DNA from 3 places in the Bradyrhizobium sp. SMVTL-02 genome. Region 3 is predicted to be linked to each of the others. Evidence: predicted binding sites of a transcription regulator. Region 3 holds the regulator's gene; each other region holds the start of a gene.
The links. The regulator LexA, encoded in region 3, represses DNA repair genes until DNA is damaged. The targets are predictions, from matches to a motif close to TGTTCNNNNTGTGTTCNG.

Region 1: a site for LexA is predicted at 1,643-1,660, ahead of ACNJYB_RS02810 (helicase-related protein). Genes of this name have one in related genera too.
Region 2: a site for LexA is predicted at 1,918-1,935, ahead of ACNJYB_RS01425 (YifB family Mg chelatase-like AAA ATPase). Genes of this name have one in related genera too.

Annotation. Positions count from the first base shown of each region.
Region 1 covers NZ_CP182469.1:594,739-599,103, forward strand. Annotated here, with positions in the region: gene ACNJYB_RS02805 (DUF3108 domain-containing protein) at 427-1,290, shown strand; gene ACNJYB_RS02810 (helicase-related protein) at 1,941-4,365, shown strand, end outside.
Region 2 covers NZ_CP182469.1:306,456-310,820, forward strand. Annotated here, with positions in the region: gene ACNJYB_RS01420 (hypothetical protein) at 1-222, opposite strand, end outside; gene ACNJYB_RS01425 (YifB family Mg chelatase-like AAA ATPase) at 321-1,859, opposite strand; gene ACNJYB_RS01430 (PilZ domain-containing protein) at 2,085-2,330, shown strand; gene ACNJYB_RS01435 (tetratricopeptide repeat protein) at 2,463-3,242, shown strand; gene ACNJYB_RS01440 (AAA family ATPase) at 3,466-4,365, opposite strand, start outside.
Region 3 covers NZ_CP182469.1:4,564,225-4,568,589, reverse strand. Annotated here, with positions in the region: gene ACNJYB_RS21590 (ComEC/Rec2 family competence protein) at 1-214, shown strand, start outside; gene ACNJYB_RS21585 (GAF domain-containing protein) at 224-1,165, opposite strand; gene ACNJYB_RS21580 (hypothetical protein) at 1,386-1,817, opposite strand; gene ACNJYB_RS21575 (hypothetical protein) at 2,013-2,213, opposite strand; gene lexA (transcriptional repressor LexA) at 2,383-3,084, opposite strand; gene ACNJYB_RS21565 (molybdopterin molybdotransferase MoeA) at 3,261-4,365, opposite strand, start outside.

The sequences.
Region 1 (4,365 bases), 4.0 Mb from region 3:
ACGTATAGGGGGGAAGGGGCGGGTAGTCAAGGATTTGGGCGGTCTTTTCGCCTCTCCCCGCGTGCGGGGAGAGGCCGGAATGCGCGCGAATAGCGCGAATTCCGGGCGAGGGGGAGGCTCCGCGGCGGTGGGGGCGGTTGGGTGCTCGACTCTCACCTTCCTCCGGGGAGAGCCCCCTCATCCCGACCTTCTCCCCGCACGCGGGGAGAAGGGGAAGAGGCAGCGGAGGTAGCGGGGAGAGGTGCGCCCCCGCGTCACACCCCGATCACCAAAACGGCAATGATTGAAACGCCTTACCATCACATAAAGGGCGTATTCGCCCCCGAAGAGTCCGGTGGAGTTCCCGGTGTTTTGCACTTGGGGCGGATTGCTTGCCGAGATTTTTGGCTTAACTAGCAAGGCCGGACGGCCCCATTGGATGGCTTCGTGGATATCCTGACCCCTTACCTGCCCCGGCTGCGTGCGGCCGGCCGGCTGGCGTTCGCGGCCTTGTGCGGGCTGGTCCTGGCGTGGGGGGCTCGGCCTGCGGCCGCGCAGGGCAAGCTCGAGGCGCAGTATGAGGCGACGCTGGCGGGCATTCCCGTAGGCAAGGGCGCCTGGAACATCGACATCCAGGACGACGTGTTCGCGGCCGCGGCCTCGGGCGGCACCACGGGGCTGCTGAAATCGTTCGCGGGCGGGTCTGGCACCGGCGCCTCGCAGGGGCGCGTCGTCAACGGCGCGCTGGTTGCGACCGGCTACCAGGCCTCCACCATCACCTCGAAGAAGACGGAAAGCATCCGCATCACCCTCGACAAGGGCAATGTGAAGGAGTTCGGCATCGAGCCGGAGCCGCCGGTCGACCCTGACCGCATCGTCGTCACCGACGCGCATCGCCGCGGCGTCTGGGATCCGATGACGGCCTCGCTCTTGCGCGTGCCCGGCACCGGCGATCCTGTTACGCCCGAGGCCTGCCACAACGCAGCGCCCGTGTTCGACGGCCGCATGCGCTACGATCTCAAGCTCGATTTCAAGCGCATGGAGACGGTGAAGGCGGAGAAGGGATATCGTGGCCCGGTCGTGGTCTGCGCGCTCTATTTCGTGCCGGTCGCCGGCTACATCCCCGACCGCCCCGTGATCAAATACCTCGCCGCCCAGCGCAACATCGAGATCGCCTTCGCCCCGGTCGCGGGCACGCGCATCCTGGTTCCATTCTGGCTGAAAGTGCCGACCCCGCTGGGACCCGCGATGCTGGAAGCGACCAGCTTCATCAGCTCCCCCCAGCCGCCAAGGGTGGCAAAGACGCAGTAGGGTGCGCTTATCCTCCCCTCGGAGGGAGGGGGTAAGAAAGCAAGCCGCTTCAATGCCTTGGGCGTTGTCAGGCCGGATGCGGACACTCGTCCCTTTCTACTGTGCATGGGGTCGTTTTCGCAGTTTTGTTTTGGCGGCCCCGATCCGGGAATCCATTTGACTCCGACCCGATTCTGATTCGACTCCGCGCCGTCCCCAATTTTAAGAAACGCGCCATCGAAACGTCGCTTGTACGGCGGGGCAAAACTCCATCTAGTGCGCGCCCAAGACGAGTCCCGCGACATGTTGCGTGAACGGAACAGGATTCAACGGGGAGTCAGCGATTCGGCCGCGATTCGTTCTAGAGTCGTTCCGAAGCTTAAAGAGAACGGAAAAAGCGTCGCAAAGTGAGACAGTTGCGCGGGGTTTGGGGAGGGGCTCCTGCACACTGCGCTGTCATGCCCCGGCTTGACCGGGGCATCCAGTACGCCGCGGCTTCTCGGTCCAGTCACGATCGCCTGGCGGACTGGATCGCCCGGTCGGGCCGGGCGATGACAGCAGTTGGGGTGGCCGCTCCGCGTTCGGAGACATGGCCGACACTCCGCAAGTCGCCTCACCGCCCCAAACAGCACTGACATTCGCCCAAATCGGCACTACCTAATCCCCTAGACATGGCCTTCTCTCCCTCTCCCTTCGCTTCCGAGCGCGCCCTTCACGATCGAGTGCCCGGCGCGGGCGTCACTGCCGTGCTCGGGCCGACCAACACCGGCAAGACCCATCTCGCCATCGAGCGGATGCTGGCGCATCCCTCGGGCATGATCGGGCTGCCGCTGCGCCTGCTCGCGCGCGAGGTCTACAACAAGATCGCCGATCGCGCGGGTGTGGAGAGCGTCGCGCTGGTCACCGGCGAGGAGAAGATCAAGCCGAAGAACCCGCGCTACTGGGTCTCCACCGTCGAGGCGATGCCGCGAGACCTCGACGTCTCCTTCCTCGCCGTCGACGAGGTCCAGATCGCCTCCGATCTCGAGCGCGGCCACGTCTTCACCGACCGCATCCTCAACCGCCGCGGCCGCGACGAGACGCTGCTGCTGGGCGCCGCGACGATGCGCCCGATCATCGAGCGCCTGTTGCCCGGCGTGTCCATGATCACGCGGCCGCGCCTGTCGAGCCTCGAATTCGCGGGCGATCGCAAGATCACGCGCCAGCCGCGCCGCACCGCCATCGTCGCGTTCTCGGCGGATGAAGTCTACGCCATCGCCGAGCTGATCCGCCGCCAGCATGGCGGCGCCGCCGTCGTGCTCGGCTCGCTCTCGCCGCGCACGCGCAATGCGCAAGTGGCGATGTTCCAGAACGGCGATGTCGATTATCTCGTTGCCACCGACGCGGTCGGCATGGGCCTCAATCTCGACGTCGACCACGTCGCGTTTGCCTCCGACCGCAAGTTCGACGGCTACCAGTTCCGCCGCCTGACCCCGTCGGAATTCGCGCAGATCGCAGGCCGCGCCGGCCGCGCCACGCGCAACGGCACCTTCGGCACCACGGGCCGCTGCGCGCCTTTCGACCCCGAGCTCGTCAACGCGCTGCAGAACCACACCTTCGACGCCGTGAAGATGCTGCAATGGCGCAACGCGAAGCTGGACTTCTCCTCGCTCGGCGCGCTCCAGGTGTCGCTGAACCTGCCGCCCGGGCACGAGGCGCTGACGCGCGCGCCGATCGCCGAGGACATGCGCGTGCTGGATCATGCCGCCCGCGACGTCGAGGTGCGCGATATCGCGCATGGCAAGGCCGCGGTGGAGCGGCTCTGGGAGGCCTGCCAGGTCCCCGATTACCGAAAACTGTCGCCGGCCGCTCACGCCGAGCTGGTGACCACGCTGTACGGCTTCCTGATGCGGAAGGGATGCATTCCCGACGCCTGGTTCGCCGCGCAGGTCGAGCAGGCCGACCGCATCGACGGCGACATCGACACACTGTCGGCCCGGATCGCGCAGATCCGCACTTGGACCTTCGTCGCCAACCGCCCGGACTGGCTGAAAGACCCCGAACGCTGGCAGGGGATCACGCGGGAGGTCGAAAATAAATTATCGGATGCGCTCCATGAACGCTTGACTGAGCGTTTCGTTGATCGTCGGACCAGTGTATTGATGCGCCGCCTGCGGGAGAACACGAGCTTGAATACTGAAATCGGCAAGACCGGCGAAGTCATCGTCGAAGGCCATGCCATCGGCCGCCTCGACGGCTTCACCTTTGCACCGGATGCGGCGGAAGCCGGCTCCGATGCGAAAGCCTTGCAGGCTGCAGCGCAAGCGGTGCTCGCCGGCGAGATCAACACGCGCGCCGAAAAACTGGGCAACGCGCCGGACGAGCAGTTCGTGCTGACCTCCGAAGGGATGATCCGCTGGACCGGCGATGCCGTGGCGCGGCTGTCGGCCGCAGAGGACGCGCTGCATCCGCGCATCCGCATCATCTCCGACGAGCGCCTGACCGGCGGCCCGCGTGAGAAGGTGCAGGCGCGGCTCGACCTCTGGGTCAAGACGCATATCGAGAAGCTGCTCGGGCCGATGTTCGAGCTCTCGAAGGCCGAGGACGTCACCGGCATTGCCCGCGGCATCGCCTATCAGCTCGTCGAGGCGCTCGGCGTGCTCGAGCGTCCCAGAATCGCGAACGAGCTGAAGGATCTCGACCAGCCCTCGCGCGCGACGCTGCGCAAGTACGGCGTCCGCTTCGGCGCCTATCACATCTATTTCCCCGGCCTGCTCAAGCCCGCCGCGCGTGCGCTCGCCGCGCTGCTCTGGGCGCTGAAGCAGGACAATGTCGATCTGTCCTCGCTCTCGGGCGCGCAGCATCTCGCATCATCCGGCCGCACCTCGTTCCCGGTCGACAAGGCTCTGCCGCGCGATGCCTATCGCGTGCTCGGCTACAAGCAGGCCGGCGAGCGCGCCGTGCGCGTCGACATCCTGGAGCGTCTTGCCGATCTGATCCGCCCCGCTCTGGCCTGGCGCGAGAACTCGCCCGGCGAAAAGCCCGCCGGCGCGTTCGACGGCCGCAGCTTCGTGGTGACGCAGGCGATGACCTCGCTCACCGGCTCCGCGGGCGAGG
Region 2 (4,365 bases), 4.1 Mb from region 3:
CGCGGCGTCCGCGTCGTCGGTGATCTGGACCCTGACCGTGGCGCGCGCCGGATCGTCGGTGAAAGCGACGTGGACGCCGGCGGTCCAGAACAGTGATGTCAGCTCGACGGAGGTTTCCCCGAAGGCGATGCAGGGATGCGAGACCGATCCGATCTCGCCGCGGGAAAACACGGCAGCCGCCAACAGGGGAACAACCGAGGCCAGGATCTTGAAACGCAACATGACACTCTACTCGCCAGGCCCTTTGGAAAACGCGTCGGGCCTTATGGTTTTCAGAGCGTAAAGGAAACTCGTTACCGCCGGGTTGACGCGCGGAATGATCAGGCGAGCTGGCGTACATCCTCCGCGAGTGCGCGGTAGGACAGCGCCTCGGCGAGATGCAGCCGGCCGATCTTGTCGGCGTGATCGAGGTCGGCCAGCGTGCGCGCCACCCGCAGCACGCGGTGATAGCCGCGCGCCGACAGCCGCATGGTCTCGGCGGCGTCACGGAGCAGTTTTTGACCCTGCGCATCGGGCTTTGCGATCTCCTCCAGCACGGAGGCGGGCGCTTCGGCGTTGGTGCGGATGTTGGGCAGGCCCGCTTCAGTGTAGCGCGCGAGCTGGATGTCGCGCGCCGCGGCCACGCGCGCTGCGACCTCGGCCGAACCCTCCGCCGGCGGCGGCAGGATCAGGTCGGCGGCGGTCACGGCCGGCACCTCGATGCGCAGATCGATGCGGTCCATCAGGGGACCCGAGATGCGGGCCTGGTAGTCCGACGTGCAGCGATCGATGCGGCCGCGCTTGCAGGCGTAACCGGGCTCGAAGGCGTTGCCGCAGCGGCAGGGATTCATCGCCGCCACCAGCATGAAGCGCGCAGGGTAGGTGACGCGGTGATTGGCGCGGGAAACCGAGACCTCGCCGTTCTCCAGCGGCTGGCGCAGCGAATCCAGCACGCGCGGATCGAACTCCGGCAATTCGTCGAGGAACAGCACGCCCTGATGCGCGAGCGAGATCTCGCCGGGCTTTGCGCGCATGCCGCCGCCAGTGAGCGCAGCCATGCTGGCGGAGTGATGCGGCGAACGGAACGGCCGCCGCGATGTCAGCGCGCCGCCCTCGATCTCGCCGGCGACGGAGGCGATCATCGAGACTTCCAGAAGTTCACCCGGCGACAGCGGCGGCAGGATCGAGGGCAGACGCGCCGCCAGCATCGACTTGCCGGCGCCGGGCGCGCCGATCATCAGGAGGTGATGTCCGCCGGCGGCGGCGATCTCCAGCGCGCGCTTGGCGCTTTCCTGGCCCTTGATGTCGCGCAGGTCGAGCTTTGAGGTGGCGGCCTCGTGCACTTTCGGCGAGGGCCGCGACAGCACCTGCGTGCCCTTGAAATGGTTGGCGATCTGGATCAGCGATTGTGCGGCGATGATCTGGATGTCGGGGCTCGCCCACGCCGCCTCCGAGCCGCAGGCGGCCGGGCAGATCAAGCCCTCCTCGCGCTGATTGGCGCCGATTGCGGCGGGGAGCGCGCCGGCGACGGCTGCGATCGAGCCGTCGAGCCCGAGTTCGCCGAGCACGGTGAAGCCGGCCAGAGCATCCGGCGGGATCGCGCCGATCGCCGCCATCAGCCCGAGCGCGATCGGCAGGTCGTAGTGGCTGCCTTCCTTCGGGACGTCGGCGGGCGCCAGATTGACGATGATCCGCCGCGCCGGCAGCGCGAGCCCTGAGGCGATCAGCGCCGAGCGCACCCGCTCGCGCGCCTCCGACACCGCCTTGTCCGGCAGGCCGACGATGGAGAAGGCCGGCAGGCCCGGCGCGACTTGCACCTGCACGTCGACCGCGCGGGCCTCGATTCCCTCAAAGGCGACGGTAGAAACCCGTTGAACCATGCCGAACCAGCCTGCCCCTCTTGCACAATCAAAGGTAGCAGAGCAGGGCGCTCTCCGCAAGAACAATACAGGAACATTGCCCCGGCGGGGAAAGCCCTAACAAGCCGTGAACGCGATCCCGACACTACGCTTCGAATGCGAGCTTCTGCCCTCAGCACATCCCAACGAATGTCCGCTACTCCTAAGGCTGCGGGATGGGCCGTGGTCTAACGGGTGAACAGTTCAATGCTTGCAAATCGCCGGAGAAGCGAACGTCGGGTGTGCAGCCGGCTCGCCAAGATTCATTTTGGGGCGGGCTCACTGCCCAGGGACTGCACGATCACGGATATCTCGGACGGGGGTGTGAAGGTCGTGGCGGAATTTCTGGAAGTGCCGCCGCAATTCACCATCATCTTCGCGCCGGACTATTCCCGCCAATGCCGCCTGCGCTGGCGCATCGGCTGCGAATTCGGTGCCGAATTCGTCGACTAGAGCATGATCCGGAAAAGTCTGAGGCGGTTTTCCGGGAAGATCATGCTCGAACAATAGGGCAGGCGCGCGTCCTTAACGGGACTTTAGCGTTAATCGGTAAGCATCTCTGATCAGTTGCCGAGTGATCAGAGTATGCCCAAGCGTTCGTCCCTCGCCTTCCGCCCGGCGAGATTGCTGCTTCCCGCCCTCGTCGCGCTTGTCCTCGGCGGCTGTCAGACGACGAGCCTCGAGGACGTCACCGGCGCGCTCGGCGGCAAGACGGAGACAACGGCCGGCAAGGCCGACACCAGGACGGACATGGACGCGCTGCGCGAGCGCTATCGCGCCAAGCCCAGCGATCCCGCCATTGCGATCGAATACGGCAAGGCGCTGCGCGGCAGCGGCCAGCGCGCCCAGGCGGTCGCGGTGCTCGAGCAGGCCGTGCTCGCCCATCCCAGCAACAAGGCGCTGCTCGCCGGCTACGGCCGCGCGCTCGCCGACAACGGCAATTTCCAGCAGGCTTTCGATGTTCTGGGCCGCGCGCATTCGCCCGAGGATCCCGACTGGCGGATCCTGTCGGCGCAGGGCGCGGCGCTCGATCAGCTCGGCCGCAACGAGGAAGCGCAGCAATATTACGCGAGCGCCTTGAAGATCGTGCCTGACGAGCCGCAGGTTCTGTCCAATCTCGGCCTGTCCTACATGCTGCAGAACAATCTGCCGAAGGCCGAACAGGTGCTCGGCCGCGCCTATCAGCGCAATCAGAACGATGTGCGGATCCGTGCCAATCTCGCGCTGGTGCTGGGATTGCAAGGCCGCGAGGCCGAGGCTGAAATCCTCGTGAAGGCAGATTTGCCGCCGGACCAGGCCGCGGCCAAGGTCGCGGCGCTGCGGCAGCTGTTGGCGAAGAAGCTGCAGCAGCGGGCCGAGAAGTAGCCCGCCTCTCTTGAGACCTTATGGGATGAACCTCGCCTCGCGCCTCGACGGAGGTGCGCCCCCCTTGTGGGGGAGGGCTAGGGAGAGGGGTAGCCCAGGAAAAGGTGCCGGTTGTTGACGATGCATCGGGTGCGAGTGCGCGACGGAAGAGTCCCCGTGTGGCACCCCCCTCCCTGTCCCTTCCCAAAAGGGGGAGGGAACGGAGAGAACATCGTTGTGGCGCCTACGACGCCTTGCGATGCGGGGTGGATCCGCGACCCGAGCGGCCCTTCAGCTTCTTCAGGAGCGGGCCGAGCAGCGAACGCTTCGGCTTCTTCACCTCGCCACGTCCGGCGAGGCGGTTGGCCATGGTCTGGAACAGCTCGGTGGTGCGGTGGTTCTTGGAGACCTCCGCAATCATCTGGCCATTATTGGCCGCGGTCGAGAACAGCTTCGAATCGAACGGGATCACCGCGATCGGCTGGCTCTCCATGGTCTTGGCGAAGGCCTTGACCTCGATCTCGGCACGCTTGTGCATGCCGACCTGGTTGATGCAGTACAGCGGCGGCCGATCGTTCGGCCGCGCCGCCTTCAGCACGCTCAGCATGTTCTTGGTGTTGCGCAGGTTGGCGAGATCGGGTTCGGCCACGATCACGATATCGTCGGCGTTGACCAGCGCGCGCTTGGTCCAGGCGGACCATTGATGGGGAACGTCGAGCACGATGCAGGGCGTGGTCATGCGCAGCGTGTCGAACACCGCGTCAAACGCTTCGGCGCCGAAATCATAGACGCGGTCGAGGGTGGCGGGCGCAGCGAGCAGGCTGAGGTGATCGGTGCATTTCGCGAGCAGGCGCTCCATCAGCGCGGTGTCGGGCCGGTCCTGCGACAGCACCGCATTGGCGATGCCCTGCGTCGGGTCCTGGTTGTAATCAAGACCCGCGGTGCCGAAGGCAAGGTCGAGATCGATAACGACGGAATCGAGCGAAAGGTCGCGGGCGATGGTCCAGGCCACGTTGTGCGCCACGGTGGACGCGCCGACGCCGCCCTTGGCGCCGACCACCGCGATGACGCGGCCGGTGATGATGGCTTCGGAGGCCGAGAACAGGCTGCAGATCGAGCGGACCACGTCGAGCGTCTCGACCGG
Region 3 (4,365 bases):
CCGTCGGCGCCTCGCCGCGCAGGGCGCACTGGCGCTGACGCGGCGGGGCGACGGCTTTGCGGTCCAGGCGGTGAAGACTGGAGGCACAGACCGCCCGTGGGCGCCGGCCATCGCGGGCGAGGGCGATTTCGGCGCGAGCCTTGCGCCGCCAGCGGCGGCGCCCGGTAACCGGGATGCGACGCCGTCCGAGGCAGACATGAAGGTCGAGGATTGAGGGGGCGGGCTACAGGTACCAGGCCAGCACGGCGTCGAGCCGGGCTGTCCCGATCACCGGCAAGGCCACCATCTGACTCAGCCCGGACGCGCGGGCTTCAATGGCCGCGATCGAATTGTCGTGCGCGAGATCATCGTTGAGGGCGGGCATGCCGGTGGCCCAGGCGCCGCCGATGCTGCCGTCACCTCTGGCGATGGATTTGTCCGCATAGAGCGCGGCAAGGTCGGTCTGGGCGCTGCAATCGCCGGCGCGGAAGACCAGCGCTGAGCGGGTCTCGTCCGGCACCCAGATCTCGAAGCGCCGTGCGATCGGCGTCGCCTGCGCGGAGAGGAGGGTCAGCACCCAGGTCTGGTCGGCGTCGGTCCGGTAGGGCACGCCGACGCCGAGATTGATGCCAACCTGTGCGGCGTCTTTCCAGCGCAGAAAGCTCTTGGCGTTGTGCAGGTTCTTGATGATCAGTGGCAGGCCGGCTTTCCAGGTGCGTCCGGGCAGGCCGAAGCCGCGCGGAAACCTGGTGTGGCGCGAGTTGAACTCGAACATGTCGGCGGTGCCGTAGTAGCCGTCGACCAGTCCCATCTCGTGGGAGGTCTCGGGATCGTTGTGCCAGAGCTCGATCGCGCCGACATGCGCGTCGTCATCGCCGCAGAACAGCACCATCACGGCTTGCAGGAATTCGCCTGAAAACACCGGCACCGCCACGCCGCAGGTCAGGCCCGCCGCCAGCGCCTGGTCGGTCCGCCTGAAATGGGAATTGGCGAATTTGGTGAGGATCACGGGGTGGCCGGAAGCCCAGGCCTTGCCGGGAAGCCCGTCGTCACGACCGAAGCGCAGATCTTCGCTTGCGGCCTTGAACGCGGACAGCCCTTCGCCATAAAGACCGCCGCCGAATTCCAGCCGCATACGCGTCCGGTCGGGCACCCAGAGTTCAACGACGCGAATGAAGGTCTTCATCGAACGTCCGCCTCGAGCCTTTTTGGCAGCATCGGCCATTTGCTTGCGGACCGGACGTTCAAAATTCAGGCAAGGCAGCGCAAACTTCGTGCGACGAAGAGCTGCGGCAGGTGCTCCGGCGAAGGTATTTGCGAAGATACAAACCACACCATCTCGCCGGCCACGGCCGGCGATGGCGATTTCAATCATGGCCCCGACCTGCGAGCCCGAGGCAGCTAGGTCAGCCGATCGGCAGGCGCGTGACCGTCGGCCTGTCTGCGCTGGTCTGCGGCTTGTGCTCGCGCTCGCCGAGTGGCTGGGTCACCGGCAATTGCAGTACGGTTGCGCGCTGGCCTTCGACGAGCTGAGTCACCAGCACGTATTTCCCGTCGGGGAATTCGATCGCATCGTGATGGCGATCCGGAATGTGCGGATCGATCTTGCCGAACTTGCCGACGCGCGAGTTGATGGTACGCGTCCAGATCCAGCGATTGTCGTAACGGACGTTGTCGGCGAAGGCGAGCTCCGTTCCCGGCAGCAGGCATACCGCAACCGACATGTCGGCTTCGGAGGCGAAGCCGCGCGTCGAGGTGCCGCGGAAGGTTGTCGTGACGATCGTCTCGCCGACTTCGGCAGGACGCGTCGCGACGGCGTGCAGGCTGTAGTCACACATCGGGGTGCTCCTCATTCGTAAGATAGCGACCCGCGCCTCCTGTCGAGGCGCAGGCCTCTATCAGAGTGGAAGCATACAACGGTCTGCTGGGTTGTGGGCAAATCTGCGGCTTGGGTCCGCAGGATGCCATCACAATATCTTTTTCAGATGCATGAGGAACAAAGCCCGCTCCCGTGCATTGGGCGTGCTTCTTCGTCAACGGCCAGCAGGGGCCGACCAGCCCGAATACGGCCAAGCGGGTTGCGACGGCAGTGCAACGGCGTCGCGTGCGTTGCGGAATTGCTCGCGCGTCGCCGGCGTCGTCTTGCGGACATGATGCGATCGTGCGGCGGCGGCCGGTGACACTGACGTTGCGATCAGCGCCATCGTGACAGTGCTCAAGACGATCTTGCGCATGGTTGTCTCCCCGGTTTTCGACAGGCCCATAAAGCGATTGTGTGCTTTGCGCGGCGTGCGGAGGATCTAACGCGGGGCAGGTGGCCGGATAATCTGAGCAGAACCTGAAAGACTATCCAGCCGGAGCGGACAAGCGCTCAAGCGCGTGTCGAACGATCGCGAGGTCAAATCAGTACTTCCGGTACAAGCCGATCAGCTTGCCCTGAATCTTCACCCGGTTGGGCGGCAGGATGCGGACCTCATAGGCGGCGTTGGCTGGCTCGAGCGCGATCGAGGCGCCACGGCGGCGGAAGCGCTTCAGCGTGGCTTCCTCGTCGTCGATCAGCGCCACCACGATGTCGCCGGTGTCGGCGCTCTCGTTGCGCTGGATCAGCGCCATGTCGCCGTCGAGGATACCGGCTTCCACCATCGAATCGCCCCGCACCTCGAGCGCATAATGCTCGCCGGAGCCGAGCATGTCAGGCGGTACGCTGATGGTGTGGCTGCGGGTCTGCAGCGCCTCGATCGGCGTACCAGCCGCGATGCGGCCCATGACGGGCACGGCGACAGGACGCTCACCTTCGTCCGCGGGCGGGCTGGAGGTCGTGCGCACCTTGCCGAGATTGCCCTCGATGACGCTCGGCGTGAAGCCGCGGCGGTTGCCGGCGGCCGCTTGGAGCTCGGGCAGCTTGATGACCTCGATCGCGCGGGCGCGGTTGGGCAGGCGGCGGATGAAGCCGCGCTCCTCGAGCGCGGTGATCAGGCGATGGATGCCCGATTTCGAGCGCAGGTCGAGCGCGTCCTTCATCTCGTCGAAGGAAGGTGGCACGCCGCTTTCCTTCAATCGCTCGCTGATGAACCGCAGGAGCTCGTATTGTTTGCGCGTTAACATCTCGACCAAAATCCCCCGGTTGATGTCGTTCGATTCCGAGACGCTCAGTTCAGCGATAAGCCGCTGCATGCTCGAAACAAATCATGAACGGACACTATATGTTCGATACATGTTCCGCAACTGCTTAATTTACTGTGAACGCGACAAAGTTCGCGGACCGCGTGAGATGACAGCGCTCAGGCGGGCAGCAGCAGCACCTCGCAGACCGAGCCGGCTTCGGCCTTGGGCGCGAACGGCGCGCGTACGAGAAGTGCCTGTGCCGCAGCGAGATTTGCAAGCAGTGAAGAATCCTGGTGATCGACGGGAAGGGCGATCAGCGTGCCGTCGTCGCGCCGCTCCAGGCGCGCGCGGAGATAATCCTCGCGCTGGTCGTTGGCATTGAGGTCGCGGCCGAGCACGGCGCGCTCGCGGCGATGGTGAATCATGGTGCGGCCCGACAGCGCGCGAATCAACGGCACCATGAACAGGAAAGCGCAGACGTAGGATGACACGGGATTGCCGGGCAGGCCGATGACGCGCATCGCCCCTAACCGGCCGTGCATCATCGGCTTGCCCGGCCGCATCGCGATCTTCCAGAACGACATCGCGATCCCCTCGGCCTTGAGAGCCTGCTGGACCAGATCATGGTCGCCGACCGAGGCGCCCCCGGTCGTGATCAGGATGTCGGCGCCGCTCTGGCGTGCCTCGCGGATCCCGGCGGTGGTGGCCTCCAGCGTATCGGCGGCCACACCGAGGTCGATGGTATCGGCGCCCTCCTGGCGGGCGAGCGCGTGCAGGGCATAACCGTTGGAGTAGACGATCTGGCCGGGCCCGGGCGCTACGCCCGGTATCACCAGTTCGTCTCCGGTGGCGAGGATGGCGACCTTCGGACGGCGCTGGACGGGCAAATGCGGGTGATTCATCCCGGCGGCGAGTGCGAGATCGCGCTCGGTGAGCCGGGTTCCCTTGCGCAACAGCACGTCGCCCTCGGCAAAGTCGATCCCGGCGCGCCGGATGTGCCGTCCGGGAATTGCTGCTTCCTTGATCGTGATGCGCTTGCCGTCCGCGACGGTATCCTCCTGGATCACGACCGCGTCCGCTCCGGCCGGAACGACGCCGCCTGTGAAAATGCGGACCGCTTCGCCGGCGCCAACCAAGCCTGCAAACGGCCGCCCGGCCGCGACCTCGCCTATCACCGTCAGCTCAGAATCGATCGTCGCCGCGTCGGCCGCTCGCACGGCATAGCCGTCCATGGCCGACATCGCCTCCGGCGGCTGCGTGCGCCGCGCCGCGACGTCGCGG